2 linked regions of the Granulicella sibirica genome follow. The protein of the gene in region 2 interacts with the protein of the main gene of each other region in a pairwise test. Links are inferred from orthologs where the notes say so. Each region holds a gene or a part of one and is shown on either strand. Other genes may lie near its edges. The genes, in order: priA and GRAN_RS15500.

Region 1 (14,271 bases), on a different replicon or contig from region 2:
TTGGTTATGAATCCTGCTTCGTCTCGGGACTCTCGAAGCTCGATCTGGAGGGCGCGCCGCATCGTCCGTACAAGATCCTCTATGCGTCGCTTTACGCGGATGTCCGTCCTACCTTCGTCGTGGACATATCGGCCTACATGGAGCAGAGGCTGCAGTCGCTGCTCGCCTATCGCTCCCAGTACGCCACGCGACCCGAGGGTGGCGGGCTGTTTGTGCCGGAGGAGGAGATCCGGGAGCGAACTTTTGCGTCGGCTCGCCACTACGGGATGCTCGCCGGTGTTCGCTATGCGGAGCCGTTCGTTCAGAAAGAGGTCGCCCTCGCGAGCGACTTGATGATCATTCCTGTTCAATCGATCTGAGCGCCCGAAAGAGCGAAGAAGGCCCTTCAGCCTTTGCGAAGGCGGGCGAGGTCCCGGAGGTATTCTTTCAGGGGACGCGCCGGTCTTCCCCAGAAGACCTGTCCCGGACCCTTCATCTTCTTTCCACTGAGCACACCGGCGCCCCCACCGAGGATGACGCCTGCACCGACCGTCGCGTGCTCGCCGATGCCGACCTGGCCCCCGAGAATAGCGCCGTCCTCTACGATGCTTGAGCCTGATATGCCGGTCTGCGCGGCGATGATGACGTTTTCGCCGATGACGCAGTTGTGCCCGATGTGGACGAGGTTGTCGATCTTCGTCCCCGAGCCTATCCGCGTCTCGCCCAGGGCACCGCGGTCGATCGTGGTATTCGCTCCGATCTCGACATCGTCTCCGATGACCAGACTTCCCTGCTGCGGGAAGAGTAGATAGCGTCCCGTTTCGGCGTTCCTTGCGTAGCCGAATCCTGTTGAACCGAGCACGGCTCCTGCCTGCACGACCACGCGGCTGCCGAGGCGCGTTCGGGGATAAAGGGTCACTCGCGCCACCAGCTCCACGTCATCTCCGAGAATGACGTCCTCTCCGATGACGCAGCCGGGCCCTATTTGGCAACCCGTGCCCATGGCGACTCCGTCTGCGATCACCGCTGAAGGGTGGATCTCGCTCTGTGTCGGGCGCGCGCGAAGCCGGTCTCCAGCCTCTGCGAACGAGTAACGCGGATCACGCACGTAGGCTACTCGCTGGTCAGCCACGCCTTCGAGTTTTCTGGGGGCCAGGATTGCGCCTGCCGCTGATTCGAGGGCCGCGCTCAGTGTGTCAGCGTCGGTCGCGAAGACAACCGAGGCCGCATCGGCATCCTTCATTCCTGAGACACGGAGGATCTCGACTTCGCCCGCATTTCCTATCTGTTCGGCAGGCAGCAAATCGCGAAGCTTCATCTCTGGTAGATCCCCTTTTCGCCCTCGGGCCGTGTCTTCCAGCGGCGGTGCATCCAGAGCCACTGCTCCGGGTATGCCCGAATATACTTTTCCAGCACGGCGGTGAACATGGCCGTATTTGTGAGGGCATCGGCTTCGGAGTCGCCGGTTTTTACGAGGTCCAGCTCTTCGCCAAAGTGCAGCACGTATCTCCGCTCAGACTTCTCCCACAGAAGAAAGCCTGGGAGAACCGCTGCACCCGTTCTCTCCGCAATGCGCGGCACGCCGGACGCAGTGCATGCGGGAACGCCAAAAAACGGGACAAAGACACCCTGCGGCGGAGTCATATTGGTATCCATCAACACACCAACTGTCCTTCCGGCACGCATCGAGGCGATGAGGCCACGAGCGAAATCGTCTTTGTGGAGGACACGGTTGCCATGCTCGCAACGGATTCCATTGACGAAGTCGTCGACGAGGGGATTATCGAGACGGCGGATGACGATGTCCATGGGATTGCCCATCAGCGAGTGATAGAAACTGGAGAGTTCCCATGCGCCTAGATGGCCAGTCAACACGAACACGCCCTTGCCACGGGCGAGCGCTCGGCTGAAGTTCTCGAAGCCTTCATACCGGATGAACTTCTCGACCGTTTTGTGCCCGTACTGTGGCATATGACAGAACTCCGCGATCTGGTATCCCAGGTTGCGGTATGTCTGCCGCAGGATCTCTTCGCGCTCTGCCCCAGTCTTCTCGGGAAACGCCATGGCGAGATTCTGCTGCCCTACTGCCCTCAGGCGCGGAACGATCCGGTAGGCGATCCACCCGATGCCTGCCCCGACCTGTCTTGCTACCGCACGTGGCATGGCTGCCAGGAGTTCGACGAAGCAGCGAAGCAGCAGGTATTCCAACCTGTGCTTCACGGTAATCGTTGGAGCTCCCTGCTCCTGCTCGTTCAAACTCACAGTCCCAGTGTAACTGGCGGGTGGTAGGTGTCTGCTCGCTTCACTCTGTAGCAAAAGGTTGGGGCGACCCGAAGGCCGCCCCAACGTTTTCCTATCCGTGAAACTTAGTGGTTGTCGCGTGAGACGACGAAGTACTTCGCTACGGTGCGAACGAAGCCGCGAGCCTCGGGAGGCGTCGGCTGATTGCCCTTCAGCACTTCGGTGTAAGGAACGTTGCCGCCATAGACTGTGCGGGTATCATCCTCATTCTGCGAGAGGACCGTGCCGTCCAGATCAAGACCGGCAAAGAGGCCTTTTGAACGCGAGTAGGTGAGGAACTCGGCGTTGAGCTTCCAATCCGTTCCGGCCTGTGCGTTACGGCCAACCGGGCCGGCGGAAGCGGCGGCGTCCGCGCCGAGCTTGAACTTGTTCTTCAGCATGTCCTGCAGGCCATTCTGGTTCATTGCGATCAGCACGAGGTCAGTCGACTGTCCGCCGATCTGGAAACCGAAGCTTCCGCCCGTAAGCTGAACGAACACCGGTGCGCTCCAACCCTTCGGGGTGCGGCAGGTAGCAGCGCCCTGGCCGTACTGAGCGCCGACCACAAAGGCACCCTTCTTGAAGCTTGGAATTACGACGACGCACGATGCGCCTGCAAGGATCGACTGCGGAATGCCCTTATCGGGAGTCGCCATGATCTCGTTAATCACGGCAGACGCGTTGGTCAACCGCTCATCCAACTTCGCCTTGTCCGTGGCTGCAAACGACGTCAGTGAGGTGGCCGCCATCGCCATTGCGCATACAAATCCAGTAACCTTCGTCATTTTCTTACCTTTCAAAGTCAATCTTTAGATCGCGGTCCAAATGGCCCAGTGTCTATTGGGGTACGATGGCGTGCCCACCCCTGTGGTTGCATTGACTTCCAATGGAATCAAAATGGACGAAAAAATAGGGACTGTGAGTGAACCCGGTCGCCCGGCTCCTCTCACAGTCCCTCTCCCAGGTCTGTGTTGCGTAGAGTTACTTTCTCGTGCCTTCGGATAGTTCACAAGAGTACGTAGGTCTAGCGACTTAGGTAATCTACCCATTTACTTATTAGTAAACAGCTAAGCGCTTCTCGCGAGATCGGGATGGTGCCGCAGAGCTTCGACCGTCAGCCCGATCCGATTCTTCGCTCCGACCTTTCTCATGAGGCGGCCAAGGTGCGCCTTGACGGTGCTTTCATCGATGTTGAGAGCCTCGGCGATCTCCCGGTTTCCCAACCCCGTCACCAAGAGGCGAAGCACCTGCAACTCTCGTTCCGTGAAGGATACCGAGGTTGTTCCCGCGGCCTGATCGAGCTTAGAAGCATCCAGCAGACGTGAGAGCACCTTGCGCGGAGCCCAGATCGAGCCGTCATACACGACCTCAAGCGCAAGCCGGATCTCGGTTTCATCCGCTGTCTGGGGCAGGTACCCCTTGGCTCCCGCTCCGATGACCTGCTGAATGTACTCCTGGTCCTTCGAGTCGCCGATGACGATGACGCGCACATGCGGCCGAACCCGGCTGAAGGTCGCCACGAGTTCCATGAGGTGCTGCGTGCAGCTCGCATCGATGAGTACGACGCGGAGGTCCACGTCGTTCAAGACACCTGGGACCGAGAGTGGAATGACCTCGCCGCCGGCGAGCCGCCCGGTGGTGTTGGCGCGCATGATGGCCTGCAGCCCCATGATGCGCATGGGGTCTGTCGCCACCAGCCCGACCCGAACGGGCGTTGCCGGTGACTTCGACACGGAATCGTCTGGAGAAAAGCCTTTGCCCGCGTCCGTCATAGCTTCCAGAGACCTGGCACCCGTCCTGCAAGTTCGACATGGTGAAGCGCTACGTTTGTTTCGAGCCCAGAGGACCGCGGACGCTTAAGACGCCGTTAGAGCATAGGCAGGACGATTCCCTGCTGATGCTGGTACTTGCCCTTGCGATCCGCGTAGCTGACCTCGCACACTTCGTCCGATTGGAAGAAGAGTATCTGGCAAAGCCCTTCGTTCGCGTAAATTCTCGCGGGCAATGGAGTCGTGTTCGAGATTTCGAGCGTTACGAAGCCTTCCCACTCGGGCTCAAACGGCGTGACGTTCACGATGATTCCGCAGCGCGCATAGGTTGACTTGCCGACGCAGATCGTCAGGACGTCGCGTGGAATCTTGAAGTATTCGATGGAGCGAGCCAGGGCGAACGAGTTCGGCGGAACGATGACGCTCGGGGCCTGCACCGTGACGAACGAGCGTTCGTCGAAGGCTTTCGGGTCGATGATGGCGCTATTGACGTTGGTAAAGATCTTGAACTCGTCCGAGACGCGCAGATCGTAGCCGTACGAGGACAGCCCATACGAGATGACTCCATCGCGCACCTGCTTCTCGCTGAACGGCGCGATCATCCCGTGTTCCAAGGCTTGTTCCCGTATCCAACGATCGCTCTTGATTGCCATCTTGCTCCACTTCCTCCAAGGTCCGGAACCGCATTCAGGACGCCAGCCTCGATACTAAGGCACGGGGTTTTGCATTGACAATCAGGGCTTGCCTTCCTAACATCGGGACAGTAGGCACCTCCGATCCCCAAGGCTTCGCCGGGACATGCCGCCTCCAGAGGACGATCACCGTGATCAAGCAGGATCTAGTACAGCGGATCGTCGAGCGCACCGGCCTTCCGAGAACGAAAGCCGAAGCCTCCGTCGATGCCATCTTCGATTGTATGAAACAGAGCATGCTCAGCGGCGATCGAATCGAGCTTCGCGGCTTCGGTGTGTTCACGGTGAAGCCGCGGAAGACGGGCATCGGCCGCAATCCCCGCACAGGCGCTGAAGTCAGCATTATTCCCGGCAAAGCCGTTCGCTTCAAGCCAGGGAAAGAGCTTCACCTGCTCGACTAAGCCAGCTCCCAAGAGGTTTAAATCAGGATGGCGTCCGCCGACCGGCTCCCGGTCTCCCTCAATTCGCACGAGGACGGGCCGTCCGAGCCGGACGCTCATTCGCCTCCGCATCAGGAACGCTGGCGCGACCGGCTATGGCTTCACGTTGTGCTTTTTCTCCTGACCGTGCTCTCCACCACCGTGGTCGGCATGCGCTACATGGAGAACTTCCTTACCGACCAGGTTCCCCTTTCTTCCGACGCGGATGTCTTTCCGTATGCCTGGGTGTGGCATCATCGCGCCGCGTTTGCCACGGGTCTTCCATTTTCGCTGACCGTGCTGGCGATTCTCGTTGCCCATGAGTTCGGCCACTTCTTTTCCTGCCGGCTCTACAAGGTGCAGGTGACGCTTCCCTACTTCCTGCCTGCGCCGACGCTCAGCGGCACCGCAGGAGCCATCCTCCGCATTCGTGGGCGCGTTCGGACGCGATCGGCGATGGCCGTGATTGCCGCCGCAGGACCCATTGCCGGGTTCCTTGTCGCGATCATTGCGGTCGCTGTCGGGCTTGTCCTCTCGAAGTCGACTCCCGCTCCCGTGCCCCAGGTGATTCAGTTCCAGCCACTCCTGCTGCACCTTGTGGACGCATTGCTGCGAGTCTTTCGTCCTGAGACAGCTGCGCTGGATCGCATTATTCCTCACCCCGTGCTCGTCGCAAGCTGGGTGGGCCTGCTGATCACCTCGCTCAATCTGGTTCCGGCCGGCCAGCTTGACGGCGGTCACATCCTCTATGCTCTCTATCCCCGCGCCCACCGCGCGACTTCCTTCGTGACAATCGTACTACTCGCGATCCTGGGGACGTTCGCGTGGGTCGGATGGTTTGCCTGGGCGATCGTACTGGTGATTCCCGGCTTGAAGCATCCGCGGCTTAAGGAAGATCCTCCCCTGCATCCGTGGCAACGTGCCCTGCTTCCGATCTGCCTTGTCATCCTGATCCTGAGCGGAACCTTGAGCCCATTTGCCGGAACCAGTCTTCTTCAGATCGTCACTCACCACTGACGCCTGTGTTGTTACATCAGGTGTACGGCGTCCACATCGATGACGAGGCCCTTGCGCGGAATCCCCTCGGCCTCCGCGAAGGCCAGCATTGCCCGCAGCACCTCTTGCAGCACTTGCCTCTTCTCCGCCTTCAGGACAAAGTGATACCGGTAGATTCGCTTGAGGCGGACGATGGGAGCAGCCGCCGGGCCAAGCACACGCACCTTCTCCATCGCGCGCTTCTGCAGCCAGCGACCGAGCACTCCGGACCAGCCTGTCGCTTCTTCAAGCTTGTCGCTCTGGATGACCACATTTGCCAGGACGGCGAAGGGAGGATAGTGCATCCAACGCCGATAGTTCATCTCCTTGGCGACGAAGCCCGGGTAGTCGTGCTTTGCCGCGAAGGTGATCGCGTAGTGGTCCGGATGGTAGGTTTGCACGACAACTTTCCCTGGGAGATCTCCGCGGCCCGCCCGGCCTGAGACCTGGGTGAGGAGTTGGAAGACGCGCTCCGCGGCGCGGAAGTCGGGCAGGCCCAAGGCGAAGTCCGCGCCCACTACCCCGACCAGCGTGACCCCGTGGATGTCATGACCCTTGGCGATCATCTGCGTCCCGACGAGGAGATTGATCTCACCGGCGTGAAGGCGCGTCAGGAGGCGCTCCATGTCGGAGCGCCCACGTACCGTATCGCGATCCATCCTTCCGATCCGTGCGCTGGGGAAGAGCTCCTGCAGCCTCTCCTCGCCCTGCTGCGATCCCGCGCCAAGATAATACAGGTGCTCGCTCTCGCACTTTGGGCAGACCTTCGGGACTGTTCGGCGAAAACCGCAGTAGTGGCACTCCAACCTCTGCCCAACGGGGGCGCGTCCGTCCGTTCCCTCGACAGGCTTGTGATACGTCATCGAGATGGCGCAGTTCTCGCACTCGATCTTCTCGCCGCAGCTTCGGCACATCACCACGAAGGAGTATCCGCGGCGGTTGAGCAGGATGATGACCTGTTCGCCGCGATCAAGCGTGGCCTGGGTCTCCTCGATGAGCTTGCGCGAGAAGACCTCTTCCTTGCCGACCGCCTGAAACTCGGCTCGCATGTCGATGAGTTCGACTTCAGGAAGCGGCCGGTTCGCAACCCGCTCGCGCATCTCCACACGCGCATAGCGGCCGCGATCGGCGTTAGCCCAGCTCTCGAGGGAGGGCGTCGCCGAACCGAGCACCACTACGGCGTCGTTGAGCTTTGCGCGCATGACCGCGACGTCGCGGCCATGATAGCGGGGCGTCTCCTCCTGCTTGTAGCTGGAGTCGTGCTCCTCGTCGACGATGATGATGCCAAGATCAACCACCGGGGCGAAGACCGCCGAACGCGTTCCGACGACAACCCGCGCCTCGCCACGGCGGATTCTATGCCACTGCTCAGCGCGCTCGTCGGGTGTGAGTTGCGAGTGCAGAAGCGCCACCTCGCTCCCGAACGCTGCAACCATCTGTCCCGTCATCGCCGGGGTCAGGCCGATCTCGGGAACGAGCAAGAGAGCGCTCTTTCCCCTCTCGAGGGCTCGGCGCATCGCCGCGAAGTAGACCGCCGTCTTCCCCGAGCCCGTGACGCCATAGAGGAGATGCGGCGCAAAGACTCCACGGTCGAGGGCGACTGCGATCGTTCCGAGCGCTTCCATCTGCGTCTCGTTGAGGGCGTGTTCGTGGGCATGCTTCTTTCCGTGGGTGCTGACGCTGCCCATGTCGAAGGCTTGCGCTACGTCTTCCAGGCCGACCAAGCCGCGCTTTACCAGCGTCGCCAGCGTCGAGTCGGGGATACCCGTGTCCCGCAGCGACTCCCGCAGATCCCTCACCCGCATGCGGCCACCGACGGCGGCCAGTTCAGCCATGACGGCGAGCTGATTCTCATTCAGCCGCGGTAGACGTCCTCCGCCTTGCTCGCCGCCTCCCTCCACCAGGACGGCAACCCTCTCGGAACGGCGTGCGTCGCGCTCCTCCGCGACGGCCTCCTTCACCAGCCACTTCTTCCGCACCATCGCGTCGAGCATGGCCTTGTTCGCCTGTGTCGCAGACCGCAGCGCTGAAGCCTTCGCGCTTTCTCCGCTTTCGAGATAGTTCAGGACGGCATATTCGCGATTCTGCTCCTCCGGAGTGAGCCTTGAACGCCGCGAGGATCCCTTGGCCGCGCCCTCGTACAGGACGCGCCGCCCGGCCTCTCCAATGCGGTAGACGAACTGCCGCTTCACCTCGGCGCTCAAAGGAAGCATTCCCCGAAGGACCTCGCCGAGCGGAGCGACGTAGTACTGGGCGATCCACAGGGCGAGCTTCGTCAACTCGTCGGGGAGAAGCGCTACTTCATCCAGCACCGCCTGCACCGGCTTCGCCTCGACACCCTCCGGAAGAGGCTCATCGTGGAGACGAACCACGACTCCCATCAGCCTCTGTCCGCTGAACGGCACAAGTACGCGCGCACCCACGACTGGCATGGTGCCGATTCCATTCGCATAGGTGAAGGTGCGGTCGAGCGGCACAGGAAGCGCCACGTCGCAGTACAAAGCCATCATTCCAGCTTAGCTGCTCGCCAACCATCCGGGAAACGGCGCGGCCGTCCTAGAATCAGGCGAGCTGTTCTCACCGGGGAGATTGTGATCGACCTCACCTATCGCACCGCCAGACCGAGCGACATCGCAGGCATGGCGAGTCTTCGCGCCCAGACGTGGGGCACGGAGGACTACTGGCAATCCCGCATTCGCGGCTACATGGATGGGACGATCAATCCGCAACACGCCTTACCTAGCCGAACGCTCTTCGTGGCTATGGTGGGGGACGAGGTCATCGGCCTGATCGGCGGGCACCTCACCCAGCGCTTCGACTGCGAGGGAGAGTTGGAATGGATCGATGTCGCCCCTGCCCATCGCGGGTCGGGTGTGGCCTCTGCGCTCTTTCTTGAACTAGGTGAGTGGTTCGTTCGGCAGGACGCGAAGCGGGTCTGTGTCAACGTGGAGCCTACTAACCACGCGGCTCTCCGGTTCTACAGGAAGCATGGTTCCGAGACTCTCAACGAGCATTGGCAGGTCTGGCCCGACATCGGCGCAAGCCTATCCGCGCTGCGGCCCCTTTAGGCCGAGGGCGCCCATTACTGTCTGCAGGTCCTTCCAGGCCTCGCCTTTCTGCCGGGGATCGCGCAGCAGAAATGCGGGGTGATAGGTCACCACGACTTTCGCTCCACGCGCGCTATGCCAGCGTCCGCGCAGGGAGGCAAGGGACTGCCGCACGCCAAGCAGATAGGTCGCCGCCGTCGCGCCAAGGGCCACGACGATCTCCGGCTGCACGATATCCATCTGCCGTATCAGGAACTGCGAGCATGTTCCTGCCTCGATTGGTTCGGGAACGCGGTTCGCTGGAGGGCGGCACTTTACGATGTTGGCGATGTAGACGTCTTCGCGCTTCAGTCCCATCGCCGCGATCATATTGTTCAGGAGCTGCCCGGCTTTGCCGACGAACGGCACGCCCGAGGCGTCCTCGTCCGCTCCTGGGCCTTCGCCAACAAACATGAGCCGCGCATTCGGGTTGCCGTCCGCGAAGACGATGCTGTGGCGTCCCGCGTAGGCCAAGGGGCACCGCGTGCAGTCGCCGATCTCTTCCTGCAGAACTCGCAGCGCACCGGCCCGCTCTTCAGGCGCAACCCGGACCGGAGGTAGAGGCGCAAGTTCATCGAAGGAGGGTGGCTTGGGAATGGAGATATCGCTGTAGGGAGTGGAGCTGGCCTGGGGAGGAGCCACAACCGCAGGCTTCACCGGGGCGACAGGTGCAGGTGGGGTAGAAGGCCGAGGCGAAGAGACGGCAGGAGCAGCAACCGGTTTGGCCGCGACAGGAACATCCTGCGCCACGAGCGCTTCGGCGGGCCCAGCCAGGGTCGCCGCAAGCCGAGCAACAAGTTCGCTATCCGAGTCCCCATCCTGCCGGTAGAAGTCGTACACCCCAAGGTCGCGAAAGTACTCCACGTATCCGCGCAGTTGCTGCGCTGCTTCCGAACCCTGGCGTGCCTCTCCATCCATCCCGGCGCTAGAGCCTCGTTCCGACGACAGGTTCAACCTTCTTCGCCTGAACGACGAAGGTTACGTGCCCGTCGCGAATCTCGTCCTGCGCCACGCGGCAGGCTTTCATCGACTTCGAAACCATGAGAGGAGGAGCACCCGACTGCAACTGGCGAGCCCGACGTGCTGCACCCTTGACAAGGCTGTACTTATTCAGCAGACCTTCGTTGACTGTCATGATATATATCCCCCGCGGGATGTGGTTGTGTTGGTGTAACTCGAATCTACCGCATCCGGGAATATTTCGCAAAGTCCGTGCAACTCTTAGCCCGCCTGAAACGTCCCCAGGGCCGCCTGTAACTTGGTCGAAGCCTCGTCGGTCCGGCAACTGGCGGCGATCGCGTCCACCGCCTCGGGATCGTGGCGCTCGAATAAAACGATCGCCTTCATCTCCGTCACCGCCTGGTCGAGCACATCGTTTACGAGCGCATAGCGGTATTGCCGAATCCTCTTCAACTCCTCACGAGCCTCGCGCAGACGCCGCTCAATCACCGACTCGACGGTCATATGCTCGGCCTCGCTGCGGTTTCTCAGCCTCATCTCGAGCACCTCGGGACTTGGCGGCATGATGAAGATCGAGACGGCTTCGGGCAGCTTCTTCATCACCTGCATGGCTCCCTGCACGTCGATATCGAGAAGCAGATCCCGCTTCTCGGTCTTCGCATGCGCGAGTGCCGAGAGGGCCGTGCCGTAGTAATTTCCGAAGACTTCCGCCCACTCGAGAAAGTCTCCCGCCGAGATCATCCGCTCGAACTCCTCACGCGTGGTGAAGTAATACTCCTGCCCGTTCTTTTCGGAGCCGCGCGGCGCCCGCGTCGTATAGGAGATCGAGAAATCCAGGCCCTCGACCAGCGTCCGCAACTGGCTCACAATCGTAGATTTTCCTGAACCCGAAGGAGCCGAAATGATAAAAAGAATTCCCGCCATAGTGCTTATCAGACTCCAAAGAAAAGCGTATCCAAGAAGTCTACCGGACACGTCTCCAGAGGGCGTTGATCCTGGGCGAAGCGGCTCGGCCGAGGGTTATTTTTGTTTATTTTCTTTACTCCAGATTTTGCACCTGCTCCTTGCACCGCTCGATCTCCGCCTTCATCCCTAGCCCGATGTCGGTCAACCGCAGGCCGCGCTCTCCCATCGCGCCGTTCATCTTCGAGACCATCGTGTTCGCCTCGCGGTTCATCTCCTGCAGCAGGAAGTCCAGCGCCTTGCCGACCTCGCCGCCCGCATCGAGCATCGCCTGGAAGCGCCGGGCATGGGTCTGCATGCGGACGATCTCTTCCTCCACATCGCTCCGCTCCGCGAGCATCGCGGCCTCGGTCAGGACACGCTCCTCGCTGGCCGCTGCGCCTTCCAGCAACTCGGCAAGCCTTGTCTTCAGCCGTTCGATATGTGCTTCCCGCACACCCTCGCGGAGGGCGGCCATCTCTCCGGCGAAGAGGAGCAGGCGGTCCATCCCGCTTCGCAGGCCAGCCACCAGGGACGCTCCTTCAAGGCTTCGCGCTTCGTTGAAGCGCTCCATGAGCGTAACTGCAGCTTCTTCGATCGCTGCCGCATCGATCACGCGCGCCGCGACTTCCGTGGTCATTACGCCCGGCACACGCAACATGCCGTTCAGATCAGGCTCACCGGTCACTCCATGCTTCTCGGCGGCCTCGCGGTAGTTCTTCACCAGTTCAGCGAGCAGGAAATCATTTCGCCGGACCTGCACCGACCCCGCTGCGCGATCGAGATCGAGCGACACCTCAACGTGGCCACGTGTCACCGCGCCGCGCACGATCGCCCGCAGCCGCGCCTCCAGTTCTTCGGACCCGGAGGACACACGGATCTGCAGATCGAGAAAGCGATGGTTGACGCTCTTCACCGTCAGCGTGAAGCCATCTCCGTTTACGGTCGCGAAACCCGTCATCGAAAGGACACCGCTCAAGCCACACCCTCCAGGCCGACACGGTCGTTATCCGCGAACTGCATATCGTGCAGGCGCCGGTATGTCCCCGAGTGAACCATGAGTTCCTCGTGCGTTCCTACTTCCGTGATCTGCCCCGCTTCCAGTACAACGATCCTCGTTGCACGCCGAACAGTCGACAGGCGATGAGCGATCACGAACACCGTCCTTCCCTGCATGAGGTTCGCCAAAGCCGCCTGTACGAACTGCTCGCTTTCTGTGTCGAGCGCGCTGGTCGCTTCGTCGAGGATAAGGATCGGCGCGTTCTTCAGGATCGCCCGGGCGATTGCAAGCCTTTGCCGTTCGCCGCCGCTCAGGCGAACACCCTTCTCGCCGATCATGGTGTTGTAGCCTTCCGGCATGCGCAGGATGAAGTCATGCGCCAGGGCCATCTTCGCGGCTTCTTCTACCTTGCTGAGCGGAACGTCCGGCTGACCGTATGCGATGTTGTTCCGCACGGTGTCGTTGAAGAGCACGGTCTCCTGCGTCACCTTGCCGATCTGCGCACGCAGGCTCACAAGCGTGACGTCGCGCACGTCATGGCCATCGATGGTGATCGAGCCTGCGCTCGCATCGAAGAAGCGTGGGATGAGGTTCACCAGCGAACTTTTACCCGCTCCGCTCGGACCCACAAGCGCGATCACCTCGCCGCGTTGGACGTTGAGCGTTATGCCGCGCAGCACGAGCTTCTTTTCGCCATCGACGTCGTAGCCGAACTCTACGTCCTTGAAGTCAAAGCGCCCGGAAAAACCCTTCAGAACGTGCGCGCGGCGCTTCTCGCGGACCTCGTCCTGCGCATCCATGAACTTGAAGATGTCCTCGCTCGCGCCGAGCGCCTGCTGAAAGCTCGTGTAGAACATGGCGAACTTCCGAACAGGATCGTAGAGCGTGAAGACGGCGATGATGAACGACATGAACGAGCCAACCGTCATCCGCTGATGAAGAATCTCCTGCCGTCCGAGGAAAAGCAGAAGCGCGATCGCCACTGATCCAAGGGCGTCCATCAAGGGCGAACTGATCGCCGCCACACTCATTGATTTCAGGTTCGCCCGGAAGAGTCTTCGCGCCGCACGACGAAAGCGATCCATCTCCCAGATCTCCATGCCGAAGGCCTTCACGATGCTGTTGCCCGTAATGGTCTCGTGCAGGATGTTCTGGATCTCGGCGAGCTTGTCCTGTCCGCGACGCGTGGTCTGCCGTACCCGCCTGCCGATGCGCCGGGCCGAAGAAATCACCACTGGAACGAACAGGAGGAGCACCCACGAGAGACGTCCGCCGTAGAAGATCGCTACGCCGACGAGGAAGATCAACGTGAAGAACTGCTGCAGGAACTCGCCCAGCACAGCCGACATCGCCGTCTGGACTTTCTCGATGTCGTTGATCAATGTCGACAGCAAGGAGCCCGTCGAATGCTTCTGAAAGAAGCTCATGGAGCGCCGCAGCACGGCGTTGTAGAGATCGTTCCGCAGGTCGGTGATCATGCCAAAGCCGGCGTAGTTCACCAGGTACGTGCCTGCGTAATCCGATATCGACTTCACGATTGCCGACATCACGAGCGCATACGCCATGACGGTCCAGGCGTTGTGAAAGTGGCTCGGCACCAGCAGGTGCAGGTCTAGAGGATGTTTGAGATAGGGGGTCTTGAAGACCAGCACAGCGTCGTTCGGCACATCCGGATTCAGCACCTTATCGAAGATCTGCTTCACCAGCAGAACCCGGAAGGCTGCCATAGCCCCCACAAGGGCCATCAGAACCACTGAACCAAGTGAGTAGAGGGCGTAGGGCCGCATATACAGCAACAAACGCCAGATGCGCCTTACACCCATCCCAACGCACCTCGCCAAGAAACCATGAGGCCCATTCTATCGCCGTACGAGCCTACCGTGGCATGTCCCGATGCGTCACCTTTACGCGGTATCCCGCATCTCCGAGTCGCCGCTGCATCTCTTCCGCGATCATTACCGACCGGTGCTGGCCTCCCGTACATCCGAACGCCACCGTGAGGTAGCTCTTGCCTTCCTTGATGTAGAACGGCAGCAGGAACGTCAGCATCTCCGTCGTCTTCTCGAGGAACTCCTCAGTCTGCGGAAAGCTCCGAACGTACTTCGCCAC
Region 2 (14,123 bases):
TTCCAGAGGAAGGTCAGATACGGGATGATGAGGACGTTGGCGACGAAGGCGAGAGTTGAGCGACTGTCGCGATTGCTGCGAAGCAGGTGTTTCGCTCCGAGTGTGCTGTAGCGGTCCATGTGCTCGATGTAGGCTTCAAGCGTTGGATAGGCGTGATGGATGAGGTCGAAGTCGAGGGTTGAGGAATGGCCGTCGAAGGCGATGGTCTCGTGGACGAGTCGATCCTCGAACTGAGGGGTTTGGGTGAAGCCTGCGGTGTTGCGGCGAAAGAGGCGGAGTTTCGGGTCGGGGTAAAAGCCTCCGAAGCGAATCCATTTGCCCAGGAAAAGGTTGCGGCGCTTGAGGAAATAAGCGTCTGCTGGAGGGTTTGAAGGAATCAGGGTGGTGATTTGATCCTGGAGTTCGGGTGAGAGTTCCTCGTCGGCGTCAAGCGAGAGGATCCAATCTCCGGTGCAGTGAGAGATGGCGAGGTTCTTCTGGGCGGCGAAGCCGAGCCAGTTTTGATGGATGACGGTTGCATTGAAGGCTTCGGCGATTTTCACGGTTCGGTCAGCGGAACCGGAGTCGACGACTACGATCTGGTCGGCGAACTGAACGCTTGCAAGGGTTCGCGGAAGATTCTGCTCTTCGTTGCAGGTGATGATCGCGACGGAGACAGTCGGGCGCATGGCGGGTGGCCTCCTGATCGGCGTCTTTTTTCGGGTTAGGGAAGGGTGATCGTTGCGTCCTTGAGGTGTTCGCGGAGGAGGCGCTGGGTTAGGGGTTTAAGGGCTTCTCCGGTCTTGGGCAAGACGAAGTTGGTGGTTGCTTCCTCAAACTCGAGCTTGTAGCTGGTCGCCTGCGCGGAGATCCAGACCTGACGGATCGGCGTGTTCGGGGTGACGACGAACTTGGGCGATCCATCCTCGAAGATGATGTTCATGACTCCGTTGTTGTCTTCGAACTCGAAGACTCCGGACTCGTCTCCGGCGGTGATGAGGGACTGCTTGAGGGACTCGAGGGCGCGGTCGGACTCGCGGCGGAATGTGGACTCGTCGATCATTGGCTTAGTTTAGCGCGGCGATTTCGTTGCGGTCTTATCCGGGCGCACCCCCCCCTCCCATTGCCCGCGTCCAAGTCTTTTGTTTGCTTTGACTTAGACGCATCCTGCCACTGTAAATTACTCTAAACAAAAGACTTAGACGCAAATATTGGTAAAGAAAGAGTTTAGCTTCCTGAAAGAGACAAAACCCGCGACAGTGGTCGCGGGCTCTTTCTGATCTTCTTTAATTCTATCTGGTTCACCATAACTAAAAGGACATCGATTTTTCTCTTTGTTTTGAGTGAGTTAGGCCTTTTGGGGGCTTGACAAGTTTTTAGAGGGCTTCATCGGCGCTTGGTCCGTAGAGGGCGGGAACCTTTGCTTCGAGGAGGCGGTAGAAGACGGTGAGCTGACCGCGGTGGTGAGCGAGGTGGCACAGGCAGTTGTCGGCGATCGCCATGTAGCGTGGGTCTTCGGCGAGGACCTGTTCGCCCATGGTGATGCGCCAGGTCTTCATCAGATGATCGTCGGTGGTGGCGATGAGCGCGGCGCGGGACTTTGCGAGGCCTTCTTCGAGTTGCTCAAGAAGGCCGGCGCGGGTGATGTCGGAGTGCGTGCGCAGGCCTCCGTTGTCTGGCGTGCCGATATCGAGTTCGTCGGTCTCAATCATAAGGGCGATCCAGCCGGGCATCGTCGCGGAGAGAGAGGCGAGACTGCCAAGCTCCATGGAACGCTCGTGGGGCTTCCAGGTGTTGTTTCCTTCGGGAAGACGTTCGATGGCTTTGCGCGAGGCTACGGCTTCGCGGTCCAACAGCTTGAGCAAGAGTTCTTTCACTTCCATTGGGTCTCCTTCTTGGTCGGAGGCTTTTGCCTCACGAGTTCCAAGGTAAGAGCGCTAATATGCCACAGTGTGTCCTATTCCTCAAAAGAAACTAGCGGTATGAAAGCCGATCGACTTCTTTCAGCGCTGATGCTTCTGCAGGCTCACGGACGGCTCTCGTCGAGGGAGCTTGCGGAGCGGCTGGAGATCTCGGTGCGGACGGCGCACCGGGATATGGAGGCGCTGTGCGTGGCTGGGATTCCGGTGTCGGCGATGCGCGGGTACAAGGGCGGGTGGGAGCTGGAGCGGGGATGGCGGACGAAGGTTCCGGGGCTGGACGAGCACGAGCTGCGGGCCTTGCTGATGGCGCAGCCGAACACGCTTGGAGATCCGCAGATGGTGGCGGCGGCCGAGCGGGCCTACTCGAAGCTGCTGGCGGCGATGCCGGGAGCGATGCGGATGCGGGCGGCTTCGATCCAGGCGAGGCTGCATATCGATTCGAGCGGATGGCGCCCGCACTCGGAGGATCTATCGTCGCTGCCGGCGGTACAGGATGCGGTGGCGGCAGATGCGAAGATGACCTTCCTCTATACGAAGGCAGACGGAACGACCGGGCCGCGTACGGTGGATCCGCTTGGGATCGTGTGCAAGCAGGGGGTCTGGTACCTGGTGGCTCGGGCATCCGCAGGGTTGCGGACGTACCGGGTGGGGCGGATGCGGGACGCGGTGGCGCTTCCGCTGACGTTCGAGCGGCCGGCGGACTTTGATCTTGGACGCTATTGGAAGAACTCCATGGTGCGGCTGGATCCAACTGAGCAGAGGTATACGGCGCGGCTTGCGATGGAGGTTGCAGCGGCCTTGCACCTCCGGCGATGGTGTTCGATCACGACCGCAGCACTGCCGGATGGAACTCTAATTTCAGACGGATTCGAAGTGGTTGACGTAGTCTTCGAGAGCTTCGCGCAGGCTCACTTCGTGACGCTTGGATATGGCCCGCGGGCTTACGTGATTGGCCCGGAAGAGCTGCGGACGAAGGTAGAGGCCGATCTGGAGGCGGTACAAAGCGGCAGGGGCCGGTGACATGGCTCACAAAGGTAGATCGCGAAGCTCTCATTCATCCGGTCCGTTGTTCGACATGCGGACGATCGGCATTAAGCTGTTGCGTCTAAGATCACGTCTAGTGGAGATAACTCATGTCACGAGAACAAAGCATCGCTGCAGTCGAAGCCTATCTGGAGTGCTTTACGACCAAAGATCCGTCCAACCTCCCCTTCGCGGAAGACGTCACCTTTGAGGGCCCGCGCATGCCAAAGCTAACCGGGCGCTCCATGGTCCAAGGGTTCCTCACCCACATTCTACCGATGGTCAAGAGCGTTCAGCTTAAGAGGAACATCGTCGAAGGAGACTACGTCGCCACCATCTTCGACATGGAGACAGTTAGCGGAATCGATCACGTCTGCGACCAAATCCACATTGTTGACGGCAAGATTAAAGCAATCCACGCCTTCTACTACCCAGCCGAACCACCCGCAACCCAATCGACGTAGCCCTGCAGCCACATACGAAGGAGTTGGAATGGTGTCGTACCATATCGCATGTTTCCACGTCGCCGCTTCTTACTGAGTTCGCTTGCTCCTGCGGCGTTTGAAAGCCTTCCTGCAAACCTTCTCCGCGCTGCGGCGCCCGGTTGGATAGCCCTCCCGGCATGGAGACCGCGAGTCCTTGAAATCCACCAGATCGCCACGAATCGCGGCAACAGTACACTCCTGATCCTGCCCGAGGGCAACATGATGATTGTCGATGCGGGTGCGATTTATGGCGTCGCGCCGTATCTCAGCGAGCCGCTTCCTTCATGGCGATCATGTCGGCTATCTCCCGCCGGACGGACGTCTCTCTTCGGACGAAGCGTACCGTCTTGCAAGGGGCTTCCTGGCCCTATCTTTCCTAAAGACAGTCCGGGACTCTCCTCGTAGTTCTTCCAGAAGGGAGCGGGATATCCGATTCACTTTATCTCTTTGTGTCCGGGGAAGGAGTCCGTTTGCGTCGAGCCATGGCCTCGGCCAGCTTCGATCCGGGCGCGGGGGTCTCATCCAGGCCATCCGCCAACATGCGGGTGAGCCGAAGAAGCTGGTCGTAGTCGGCGCGGCACCAGTTGCGGAACATTCGCAACGCGAGACGCTCTCGCGCGGCATCGACGGCGTCTGTCGCCGCCCTGCCCTGTGGAGTCACGGTCGCTTCGCGGGTGCGGCGATCGGATGAAGCGGCGCGACGGGCGACGAGGCCGAGCTCTTCGAGACGCGCTACCTGGCGACTGACAGTGGTGTAATCGCGTCCGACGCGCGTGGCTACGTCGACAACGCCTATGGGGCCGTACTTGCTGATGAGCACGAGAAGCGGGAACAGGGCTCGTTCGAGGGTCAGGCCCGCGCTCTCGAGCATGGCCGCGTCGCGCTCGGGACTGTTGAAGATGCCGACGATGTCGAGGACCGAGCGGTGCAGGTCCGGTAACGACGACCGGATATGCGGATCGAACGATGCTTTCTTTGGCATGACGCAGGCCTTGCTCAACGTATGTACCATACACGCGTTTTCTTTTAGTTCACAGGTCGCCGAGGCACTTGGCCCATTCATGTGTATAGTACACATAATGTCTCTCGGAGGGGTCTATGACGCAGACACAAATACTTATCGCCCAGGCATACGCCGCCTTTAACGCTCGGGATATCGACGGGGCATTGGCACTGATGACGGAAGACGTGACCTGGCCGAAGGCATCGGAGGGTGGGAAGGTTGTCGGCAAGGAAGAGATCCGGGCGTATTGGACGCGGCAATGGGGCGAGTTCGATCCCCATGTTGAACCGCTTGCTCTAAGCGACGAAGAAGGAGGCAAGACCCGCGTCAGGGTGCACCAACTTGTGAAGAGCCTTCAAGGGGATGTGCTTTCGGACAGCGAGGTCGTTCACCTGTTCACTATCGGCAAGGGGCTTATCGCGGCGATGGATCTTGGGGACGAGGCCGATTCGAGCGCTGGTCCGTCTTCCGCATTCGCCCATCGATCTTAACGGCCGCCGCTAGTTGATCAAGTGTCTCGAAGAGTGTCATGCTTGGGGGATGACACGATCGATGCTGCTCTCCGTGAGCCTGATACTGGGAATGATGTGCTCCTCAGGGATGGCGCAGGAGAAGGGGATTTGGCGGGCGTCGAGTACGACGGCTAAGAGCATTACAGGCGATCTTGCGTTCTGGAACGAGAAACTCGTGATCAACTTCACGCCGTTTGTGTTTGCGCAGATTCGCACGCTGGAAGGGCCGGAGGTGACGGCGCTGTTTAACGGCGAAGGCGGCGCAGATGGGGTGGGGAACCTTTACCGGCTGAATACCATTCCCGCGGCGAAGGCATTTCTGCATAAGAACACGCTGTGTGGGCATGACGATACGCAGTGGTTCGCGACCTATGTTGTCGGCAAGAGCATGCAGCTTGCGTTCTTTTCCGGGGCGAAGATGCCTGTGTTTACTCCGGAGGCGATCGCGGATTCGACTAACCTTTGCGGGACTTTCTCGTATGTAAGGTGAATCCTGTTACTTGTTTCCGCTTAGCGAACCAAGGACATTGCTGATAAGTTTTTCACCCAAGAAGCCGAACGCGAAGGCGACAGTCAGAGAGTCTGCCTGCCCGACGCCTGAGACCAGGTGGATTTCCACAAACTTTGCCTGATAGAAGACGTAGCCGGCGAGTCCGATGCCTGCTCCGAAGAGCGAACGAGCGTTGGTAACGAACTGGTTGGCTACGCGTTCCGGAATTTTGCTATTACTATTGGCGTCCATCAGGGAGCCTGCCGTGCTGATGGCCGCTCCCAAGAGACCGAAGAAGAAGACCGCGCCTATCATCTGTGGGCTCCAGGGTGATGGAGTGTCGCAGGGATGCTTGGAGCCAAAGAAGATAAGCGGGAGAAGAAGAACCAGCGCGTAGGCGCATGTCCAGAGAAGGTGGTCAAGCTGCTCGCCGACCATCCAAATCTTGTGGTACTGGTTTGAGAAGTACTCATCCCGCAGGGCCATGGCCTGGATGATGCGTTCAGCGGTCAAGGGCTCGTGCTTGACGTCGAGGAGATTTGCGATGGCGTCGGCTCGCCAGGAGACAAGTTTCCTGGCTTCGGCTTTTACGACGAACGCCTGGATAGGCAGTTCGTCGGAGTCGAGGCCGTAGACGGCATGGCGTCTCGCGGCGTGAAGACAGACCCAGCCGCCCTCGAGGTCTATGTGCTCCTTATCGAGGAAGTAGGAGACTTCGTCCAGCTGCGCTTTGGCGGCGGCCAGCCACTCCATGTCTTGTGCTGGACTGCTGGTTTCAGCCTGGGGAGTGGTTGCGCCGCCCGATCGCTGGCGTATTTTTGCTAATGTGCGGTTGGCGAGCAGATCGAGCTCGATTTGATAGGTTTTATATTCGCGGTTGAGCCGGGCGTAGTCTCCCACTTGCTGAGAACGCAGCTTCCCGCGCCTGGAAGGCTTGCCCGGGGTGGGAGAGGATTCAAACATGGCTGACTCCTGGGAAGCCGCATGATAGCACGGGCATACGAGATGCAGCCTTGATGGCGAGACGTTCTGCAGATGCAGGTATCCGGATGACTCAAATATAGTCGTGTTCAAGGACGGCCACGATTATGGTTGGAGGTATGCAGATGGCTCGGGTGGGTTGGCGATTTCTCATGCTGGCCGGACTCCTGATAGGGGTAAGGCCGATGGTTTTAGCGCAGGCGGGGCCTGCGTTCGAGGTGGCAACGATCAAGCCGGCGGCGCCTTCGCCTGACGGGCATACACACATCATTTATCCGCCGGACGGGCGGTTCAGTGCGATCAACATTACGCTGGTGGCGCTCATGGAGTGGGCGTATGGGATGCCGTCGCGGCAGATCCTGGACGGCCCGGGGTGGCTGGGGTCGACGCGGTTCGATATCGAGGCGAAGTCCGACGAAGAGACGGATGGCAGAATTCGGAAGGGAAGCGGTGAGGAAGGGCGAGAGATCAAACGGGGAATGGTGCGGGCGCTGCTTGAGGAAAGGTATGAGATGAAGGTGCACACGGAGACTCGGGTGTTGCCGGCGTATGACCTGGTGGTGGCGAAGGGCGGTTCGAAGTTGCCGCTGACGAAGTCCGACGGAAAGACGATCGGGACGGGCCGGACGTACTTCCATGGGCAGGGGCTGACGGTGACGTTGATTGCGGAGCAGCTTTCACAGATTGCGGGGCGCGTCGTGGTTGATAAGACGGGGCTGTCAGAGCGCTACGACGTGAAGCTGGATTGGACGCCGGATAGCGCGATGGCAGGGGAGGATTCACCACCGCCATTGTTTACGGCGATCCAGGAGCAGCTTGGACTGAAGCTCGATGCGGCCAAGGAGCCGGTGCCAGTGCTCGTTGTCGACCATATCGACGCACCTTCGGCGAACTAAGGCTGGAGCACGTTGACGCCGGCAGGGGCGAAGTAGTCGATGAAGCCTTCGAGATCGCTCCTGGCCTGTTCGGATAGGTGATGGAACTCGACGCCGATCTGTCTTGGCTTGCGGGCGTGGCGAACGAAGCCGAGGACACGAAAGGCGAGGCTGTTGAGATCGAAGTGGAGCTCGATGACCTGCGATGGTGTGACCGGCAGAGGATCCTGCATCAGGATGAGGCAGCCGCTGATGCTGATATCGATGAGGGAACCGGGCAGGAATGGGCCTGAGAGGTTGCAGCGTACCGTCACGGTTCCACCGCTGTAGCCAACCCGAACGTGTCGCCGACCGCCGAATTCAGAGCCTTCCATCGCGCTACTCCCTTGCACCGTTCGGAGCTATGCAGAGTGTAATCGGCAAATGTCATTCGCAAAGGGCTCTGACTACAACGAAAGCCGCACTTTAGCGTGCGGCTTTCGTTGTTTGAACCATATTGGGAAATGGTCTAGAAGGGAATGTCGTCGTCGGTGATGCCGGTATCACCATAGTCGGGGGTGGTGGCTGGCTGGCGCTGATCGTAGCTGGTGGAGCTTGGCTTGGAGTAGCTGTTGCGGGTCTCGCCTCCGTAGCTTCCTCCTTCGGAGGCTCCGCCACCCTTGCTGCCGAGGAGTTGGAGGTCGTTGACGAGGATCTCGGTACGGTACTTCTTCTGGCCGGACTCCTTGTCGTCCCAGGAGCGGGTCTGGATTTTACCCTCGATGTAGAGCTGTGTGCCCTTTTTGACGTAGTCGCGAACGATCTCGGCGGTGCGCTGGAAGGCGACGAGGTTGTGCCATTCGGTCTTGTCGGTCCAGTTGCCCTGAGCGTCTTTCTGGCGGTCGGCGGTGGCGAGGGTGAAGCTCGCGACCTGCATGCCGCCGGCCGTGGCGCGGATCTCGGGATCTTTGCCGACGTTGCCGAGGAGGATTACTTTGTTGACGCCTTTTGCCATTGCTTCGCTCCGTGTTTCGTCTGAGAGGTTGAGGATAGCAGACGGCGGGATGTGGGAATGGGGGTGGAATTACTGGTAGACGATATGAATTTGCTGAGGAGTTGCGCTGTTGGGAAAGTGGAGGAGCAGGGTCTGGGGGCTTTGCTGGTACTGGCCGGAGGCGATGGGGGTGCCATTGAGGGTGATCTCCTTGACGGGGCTGGTCGAGAAGATGCGGGCTACGGCTTCGGTCGAGTCGATGCCCTCTGCGTCGAAGGTGAGGCTTGAGGGGGTGGACTGCTCGTGGGTGATCTTGGCGGAGGCGACCAGGACCCTGGGGGCTGAAGGCTTGATTTGATTTGTGTCGAGGAGGAGGGCGCGGGTTCCGGGATGTATGGACAGCGAGGGGGACTCGGCGAGATTGGGGTCGAAGAGGTTGATGAGGTTGCCGGTTACGGTGACTGGGGTGACGGCTTCGTCTTCGAGGCCGGCGGCGATGACGTAGGGGCCTCGGCGCAGGACGAGAGCGTTGGTTTGCTTCAGGGTGAGGTGGATGGGTTTGGCGGCCTGCTGGAGGAGGATGTTGATGGTCCCAGGGCCGGAGGGAGAGTGTGCGAGAGCGGTGGGGCTCTGGGCGGAGAAGAGGACGTAACCTTTGCCTGCGCGGTGAAGGCCCTCGGCGTTGGGGCTCAGGCCCAGGGTTCGGAAAAGATGCTCGCGCGGAGTGGCGAAGTGGTTGGGGGCAGCGTTCCACCAATCATGGGCGAGGTTATAGGGATCCTTGTCGTCGTCGAGGACGATGAGGGCTCCTCCGGCTCGGACCCATGCGGCCAGAGCAGTGTGGAAGGCGGGAGTTGGCGGCTTCTGGCCCTCGTAGGTGAGGAGAAGGATCTTGTATGGCTTGAGAAAGTTGCTGGATGTTGTTGATGTAGCGCTTTCTATCTGCACGGGCTCCACAGGCATACCGCGCATGATCAGAGGGAGAGCGAGGCCGTAGAAGTTTCCGAGGTTCTCGTCGGATGGAGTGGGGGCGGCACGCTGGAACATGAGGGTGTCGGAGACGAGGATGCCGATTCCCTGGGTTCCGGCGGACTCCCAGTGGATGGCGTCTGCGGGCTGGTCCATGTGGCCGAGGGCGTGGAATACGGTCTGAAGTTCGGTTTCGTAGGACCTGGGGATGAGGGACTTTTCGGTGGCGTCGTCGGACATGAGGTGGAAGCCCTTGGGGCCAAAGATGCGGTCGGGCCAGGGGAGAACCTCGTAGCGTGAGACGACGGGTTGGAGCAGAGAGGCGGTGAGGGTGCTCTCCCAGTTGCGTCGATAGTCGACCCAGGAGTGGTTGGGATTGTCCTCGATAGGATCGTTGAGGTACCAGATTGGCTTGCCGGAAGAGCGAGCGATGTTCTGCAATGCGCCGTATTCGAGAAAGGCGGTTTCGAAGGTGCGCTCTTTCGTGACGCCCTGGTAAGTGTTGACGGCGCGGGAGGTTCCGGTCCAAACCTGGGCGATGTAGCCGTCGGCACCAACGTTGAGGAGGGAAGACTCGGGGCTGACGATCTGCCACTGGGCGTAGTTGATGAGGGAGTGGGTGGCGACGTAGCAGTGAATGCGGCGGTGATTGGCTGCGGCGTAGATCCTGACGGAGGCGAAGACCTGGGCGAGGGCTCGCTGGTAGAGGAAGTATTTAAGTTTGGAGGCGCGGTACTGTGCGTCCGCGGAGGCGTCGGGAGCTTGCCAGGGTTCGTGGTAATACCGCTGCCACTCGTTCTTGAAGGCGTCGCTCCAGCCGGCGCGGGCCCAGAACTCGGGTTCCTCAAGATAGATGGCCTCGGCCCCGGCGTCGAGGGCGGCTTCCACTCCCTTTGCCAGGTAGTTTCCGTAGGAGATCGTCGGGGAGATGTAGGGAACTTCGCGGCCGCTGTGGAGGATGAGCTTGCCGGACTTCTCCTGCTGGGTCTCGTTCCAGTGCTCCTTGCCGTCGAAGTCGCCGCGCAGATAGGGGGCGTAGCGACCCCAGGCGACGCCGGTCATAACGGTGACGTGATAGCCGTGGTCTCGCCAGGACTTGATGCGGGAGGCTGTGGTGTCATCGATGCCGTAGACCATGACGGTGTCGGCGTTGATGTTCGTGCGGGGAGACCAGGGGTGATCGGTCTGGAAAAGGAGATGGCTGTCGGGCGGCGCCTGCGAGTGGGCTTTGGTTGCGGCGAGGGATAGGATCAGGAGGACGCTGAGGGCGAGGCGATTGGGTTTCATCGTTGGCGTTAGATTATCTGCTGATCAGCAGAACGGAAATGTGTAACGAACCGGCAGCTTCCCGCACACTACATCCAATGCTGCGAGCGAAACGTTTTCTTGTCTGAAAGATGCAAAAGTAGTCCTGCGTTTGCAATGCAGGTGCAGAATAGAGAACGTTCTGCGTCGAAGGCGGGCTTTGCTGCGTCCAATCGGAAGGAAAACAGAAAATACTTATGACCACTTCTTCAGATTTCAGCGTTCCCCGTGTGCCCCGGTTCTCCAGTCTGCTGGCGATCGGGCTGATGTTGACTTCACTCGGCGCGTGTGCAGGCGCTCAAACCGGGGCCAAGGGCGAAAGCGAAACGCTGGTTGCGACCAACGACGTTAGTTCGAGCCTTCCCGACTCGCCGGATGCGGGGCTGATCGATCAGGGGCCGACGGGCCAAGGCGCAACGGCTCCGCCGGTCTCAAACACGCCTTCGAAGCGTGTTCTTGGGATCATTCCGAACTATCGCTCGGTGGGAGTTGGGGCTCAGCTTCCTCCACAGACGATTCGTAATAAGTTCACAACCGCGGCGTCTGACACGATTGATCCGTCGGCGTTTGCGCTGGCAGCGCTTCTTGCGGGATATAACGATGCCCGGGCCGCCACGCCAGAGTTCCACGGTGGCGCGGTTGCTTATGGCCGCTACTTCTGGCACTCGCTTGCCGATCAGTCGATTGAGAATATGTCGGTCGAGTTCCTCGTGCCGGCTCTGACCCACGAGGACACGCGGTACTACACACTCGGCACGGGCGGAAAGAAGAAGCGCCTCGAGTACTCCTTGACGCGGATCTTTATCACGCGCGCGGACTCCGGCAAAGAAACGGTCAACCTGAGCGAACTTCTTGGCGCGGGACTAGCGGCGGGGGTGTCCTCACGTTATTACCCGGTGAGCCAGAGGGACGCGGGCAGTGTTCTCCAGCAGTATGCGCTCAACCTGGGGATCGATGCCGCGAGCTATGCGCTGCGTGAGTTCGATAACGACATCTCACGGGCATTCAGCAGGAAACACGATCAGTAACGGTCAGGCATTCTGGCTCCCCGGGAGTGGCTTCCGGGGAGCCATTTTCTTTTGGGGCAGAGGATGCGGTGCTGGGTGCATCGAATGGTGAAGCGGAGGGTGGTGCGGATGTCGACGCGGCTCGGGACGATGTTGGGCTTGATAGTATTGCTGGCCTTGGGGCAGGTATCGCATGGTCAGACCGTGACGGCTGTGCCCATGCTGGACCTGACCAAGTTCACGGGGAACTGGTACGAGATTGCGCGTCTTCAAACCAAGCGGGACAAGGTGTGCGACCACGACTCGGTGGTGCTGGTTGCGCTTGGGGACAAGAAAGACAGCCTCCAGTTTGTGATTGCGTGCCAGACAAAGAAGGGCTTCACGCAGGTGCGGAACGAGAGTGGCAAGCCCGCAGAGAAGACGGGAAGCGGCAAGTTGAAAGTGACGACTCTTTGGCCTTTCTCGCGGAAGTATTGGGTGCTTGCGGTGGATCCGAACTATGACTGGGCGCTGGTGGGGAGCCCGAATCACAAGGAGCTTTGGGTTCTGGCGCGGGCGGGGACCATGGATACCGGTTTGCTGGCGAATATCGAGGGGAAGGCTTTGGCGGAAGGCTTCAACACGGCCAAGTTGATTGCCACTCCGCAGACGAGGCGGTATCAGATCTACTAACTTAGTCTTCGCGGTGGCGGTCGCCGACGAACTTCAGTGCTGCCAGGGCGAGGGTGAGGGTACCGGTGGGAAGACAGCCCATCGCGACCATCAGGCAGAGCCAGCCGGGATTCGTATGCGGGCCCTGACGGGTGACGCCTCCGAAGGCGAAGAGCATCAGCGCGGCGGAGACGACTCCGGTGCCGAAGATCCAGAGGCCGGTACGGAGGAGGATGCGGGTGTCGGAGCGTAACGGCATCTATCGGTAGCTCGCGAGCATGGCATACACGATGACACCGGTGACGGAGACATAGAGCCAGATGGGGTAGGTGTAGCGGGCGATTTTTCTATGCAGTGGGAAACGACCTGTCAGCGAGAAGAAGAAGGTGATGAGGATCATCGGGAGAGCGATGACGGACAGGAGGATATGCGATATGAGGAGGGCGAAGTAGAAGGGGCGGATGGGGCCGGTGCCGTGGAAGTGGGCGTCGCCGTGCAGGGCGTGGTTGGTGATGTAGGAGACGAGGAAGAGGGACGAGAAGACGAATGCCACGAACATGCTGTTGCGGTGCAGGGTGATGGCGCGGCGGCGGATGAAGGACAGGCCGAAGAGCAGGGCCACGGTGCAGCAGGTGTTGAGGACGGCGTTGAGCGCGGGAAGGAAGGCAAGCTGGGTTCCGGCGACGTCGGACGGCTGGTGGTAGTAGACGAGCCAGGCGAGGAAAAGGCTTGCGATCGCGCTTACGCCGACGATCCCGACGACGATCGAGAGAGGGGTGCGGGAAGGCGTGATGGGGAGGCTTTGGGTGGGCATGAGATCTTTCTGGCGTGGTTCTCTAAAACAGCAGGCGGCCCTGGGCGTTGAGCATCATGGCGGCCAGGAGCAGGGGTAAATAGATGACGGAGAAGCGGAGGAGTTCGCGGGCAGGGACGCGCGAGGAGGGAAGCTCGGGGCTGCGGGTGATACGGGCAAAGCGAACGGTGTAGACGAGGTAGCCGATGGAGAGGATGGTCGCGGCGATGGCGTAGGGGATGCCGGTGATGCCCAGGGCGGTGGGCCAGAGGGAAACGGGGATCATGATGACGGCGTAGAAGAGGGCCTGGATGACGGTGGAGCGGGCGGCCCATCGAATGTTGGGCAGGGTGGGAGTGAGGCGGACGCCGGCGGATCGGTAGTCGTCGCGGTACATCCAGCCGATGGCCATGAAGTGGGGGAACTGCCAGACGAAGAGGATGGCGAAAAGGGCGACGGCGGGCCACTCGATGACGCCGCGGACGGCGGTCCAGCCGATGAGGGGTGGGAGGGCTCCGGGGAAGGCTCCGATGAAGGTGTTGATGACCGTCACGCGCTTGAGGGGGGTGTAGATGGCGACGTAGCTGATGGCCGTGAGGAGCGTCAGCATGCCGGTGATGGGGTTGGTTTCGAGGGCGAGATAGAGGGAGCCGAGGAAGACGGCGAGGAAGCCGAGGATGAGTCCGTGGGCGAGGCCGATGCGTCCGGCGGCCATGGGGCGGTCGGCGGTGCGGCGCATGAGGCCGTCGGTGCGGCGCTCGAGGGCCTGGTTGAGGATGCTCGAGCCGGCGGTGACGATCGCGATACCGGCGAGAGCCTGGATGAGGCCTGCGTGGAAGGGCGAAATACCGCTGCGGAGGCTGCCGAGGTAGAAACCGGCTCCGGCGGTGATGACGACCATTGTGGATACGCGCGGCTTCAGCAGGGCAACGTAGTCCGCTGCGAGGGTGTGCGGCTTCGCGAGGATCTGATCGGTTGTCGCGGAGATGGCCACAGGCTTCTAGGATAACGCGCGTTTGGCTTCTGCGGCGTTGATGCTGCGGGCGTTCGGGCAGACTCGTTCGTCCGGTTACCAATGTTCGGTTTTACCGAGGCTGGAAGGGCTTAGTCTTGAATATCGCGTCTGCTGAGAGGTTTGCGAAGAGGGTACCTGGT

Evidence for each region.
Region 1: the proteins of GRAN_RS15500 (region 2) and priA interact in binary tests that used the Escherichia coli proteins (3 or more experiments, as listed by UniProt). The link is inferred for Granulicella sibirica from one-to-one orthologs.

The regions. Positions count from the first base shown.
Region 1 is NZ_RDSM01000001.1:318,234-332,504, forward strand. What follows is about bases 5,925-8,993. They hold priA (replication restart helicase PriA), read right to left. Parts: upstream 8,682-8,993; coding sequence 6,168-8,681; downstream 5,925-6,167. Other genes in these bases: GRAN_RS01345 (site-2 protease family protein), read left to right, coding at 5,925-6,156; GRAN_RS01355 (GNAT family N-acetyltransferase), read left to right, coding at 8,766-8,993. In the rest of the region: bacillithiol biosynthesis deacetylase BshB1, read left to right, coding at 1-359; GRAN_RS01315 (UDP-3-O-(3-hydroxymyristoyl)glucosamine N-acyltransferase), read right to left, coding at 386-1,297; GRAN_RS01320 (lysophospholipid acyltransferase family protein), read right to left, coding at 1,294-2,199; GRAN_RS01325 (lipid-binding SYLF domain-containing protein), read right to left, coding at 2,346-3,044; GRAN_RS01330 (response regulator transcription factor), read right to left, coding at 3,327-4,031; dcd (dCTP deaminase), read right to left, coding at 4,127-4,681; GRAN_RS01340 (HU family DNA-binding protein), read left to right, coding at 4,756-5,121; more of GRAN_RS01345, read left to right, coding at 5,149-5,924; more of GRAN_RS01355, read left to right, coding at 8,994-9,242; GRAN_RS01360 (uracil-DNA glycosylase), read right to left, coding at 9,219-10,178; rpoZ (DNA-directed RNA polymerase subunit omega), read right to left, coding at 10,186-10,395; gmk (guanylate kinase), read right to left, coding at 10,482-11,144; GRAN_RS01375 (YicC/YloC family endoribonuclease), read right to left, coding at 11,260-12,141; GRAN_RS01380 (ABC transporter ATP-binding protein), read right to left, coding at 12,138-13,985; RNase adapter RapZ, read right to left, coding at 14,038-14,271.
Region 2 is NZ_RDSM01000002.1:1,097,736-1,111,858, reverse strand. The notes cover bases 6,522-9,442. They hold GRAN_RS15500 (single-stranded DNA-binding protein), read right to left. Parts: upstream 8,265-9,442; coding sequence 7,779-8,264; downstream 6,522-7,778. Other genes in these bases: GRAN_RS15495 (hypothetical protein), read right to left, coding at 8,334-9,442; GRAN_RS15505 (PilZ domain-containing protein), read right to left, coding at 7,288-7,644; GRAN_RS15510 (TIGR03435 family protein), read left to right, coding at 6,522-7,291. Also shown: GRAN_RS15555 (glycosyltransferase family 2 protein), read right to left, coding at 1-668; iron donor protein CyaY, read right to left, coding at 704-1,042; GRAN_RS15545 (DinB family protein), read right to left, coding at 1,356-1,862; GRAN_RS15540 (helix-turn-helix transcriptional regulator), read left to right, coding at 1,962-2,921; GRAN_RS15535 (nuclear transport factor 2 family protein), read left to right, coding at 3,035-3,388; GRAN_RS15530 (MarR family winged helix-turn-helix transcriptional regulator), read right to left, coding at 3,849-4,391; GRAN_RS15525 (nuclear transport factor 2 family protein), read left to right, coding at 4,508-4,903; GRAN_RS15520 (hypothetical protein), read left to right, coding at 4,953-5,414; GRAN_RS15515 (hypothetical protein), read right to left, coding at 5,421-6,377; more of GRAN_RS15510, read left to right, coding at 6,515-6,521; more of GRAN_RS15495, read right to left, coding at 9,443-10,499; GRAN_RS15490 (hypothetical protein), read left to right, coding at 10,715-11,545; GRAN_RS15485 (lipocalin family protein), read left to right, coding at 11,654-12,196; GRAN_RS15480 (hypothetical protein), read right to left, coding at 12,198-12,434; GRAN_RS15475 (DUF420 domain-containing protein), read right to left, coding at 12,435-12,989; cyoE (heme o synthase), read right to left, coding at 13,012-13,962. UniProt on the Escherichia coli protein: Plays an important role in DNA replication, recombination and repair. Binds to ssDNA and to an array of partner proteins to recruit them to their sites of action during DNA metabolism. Acts as a sliding platform that migrates on DNA via reptation.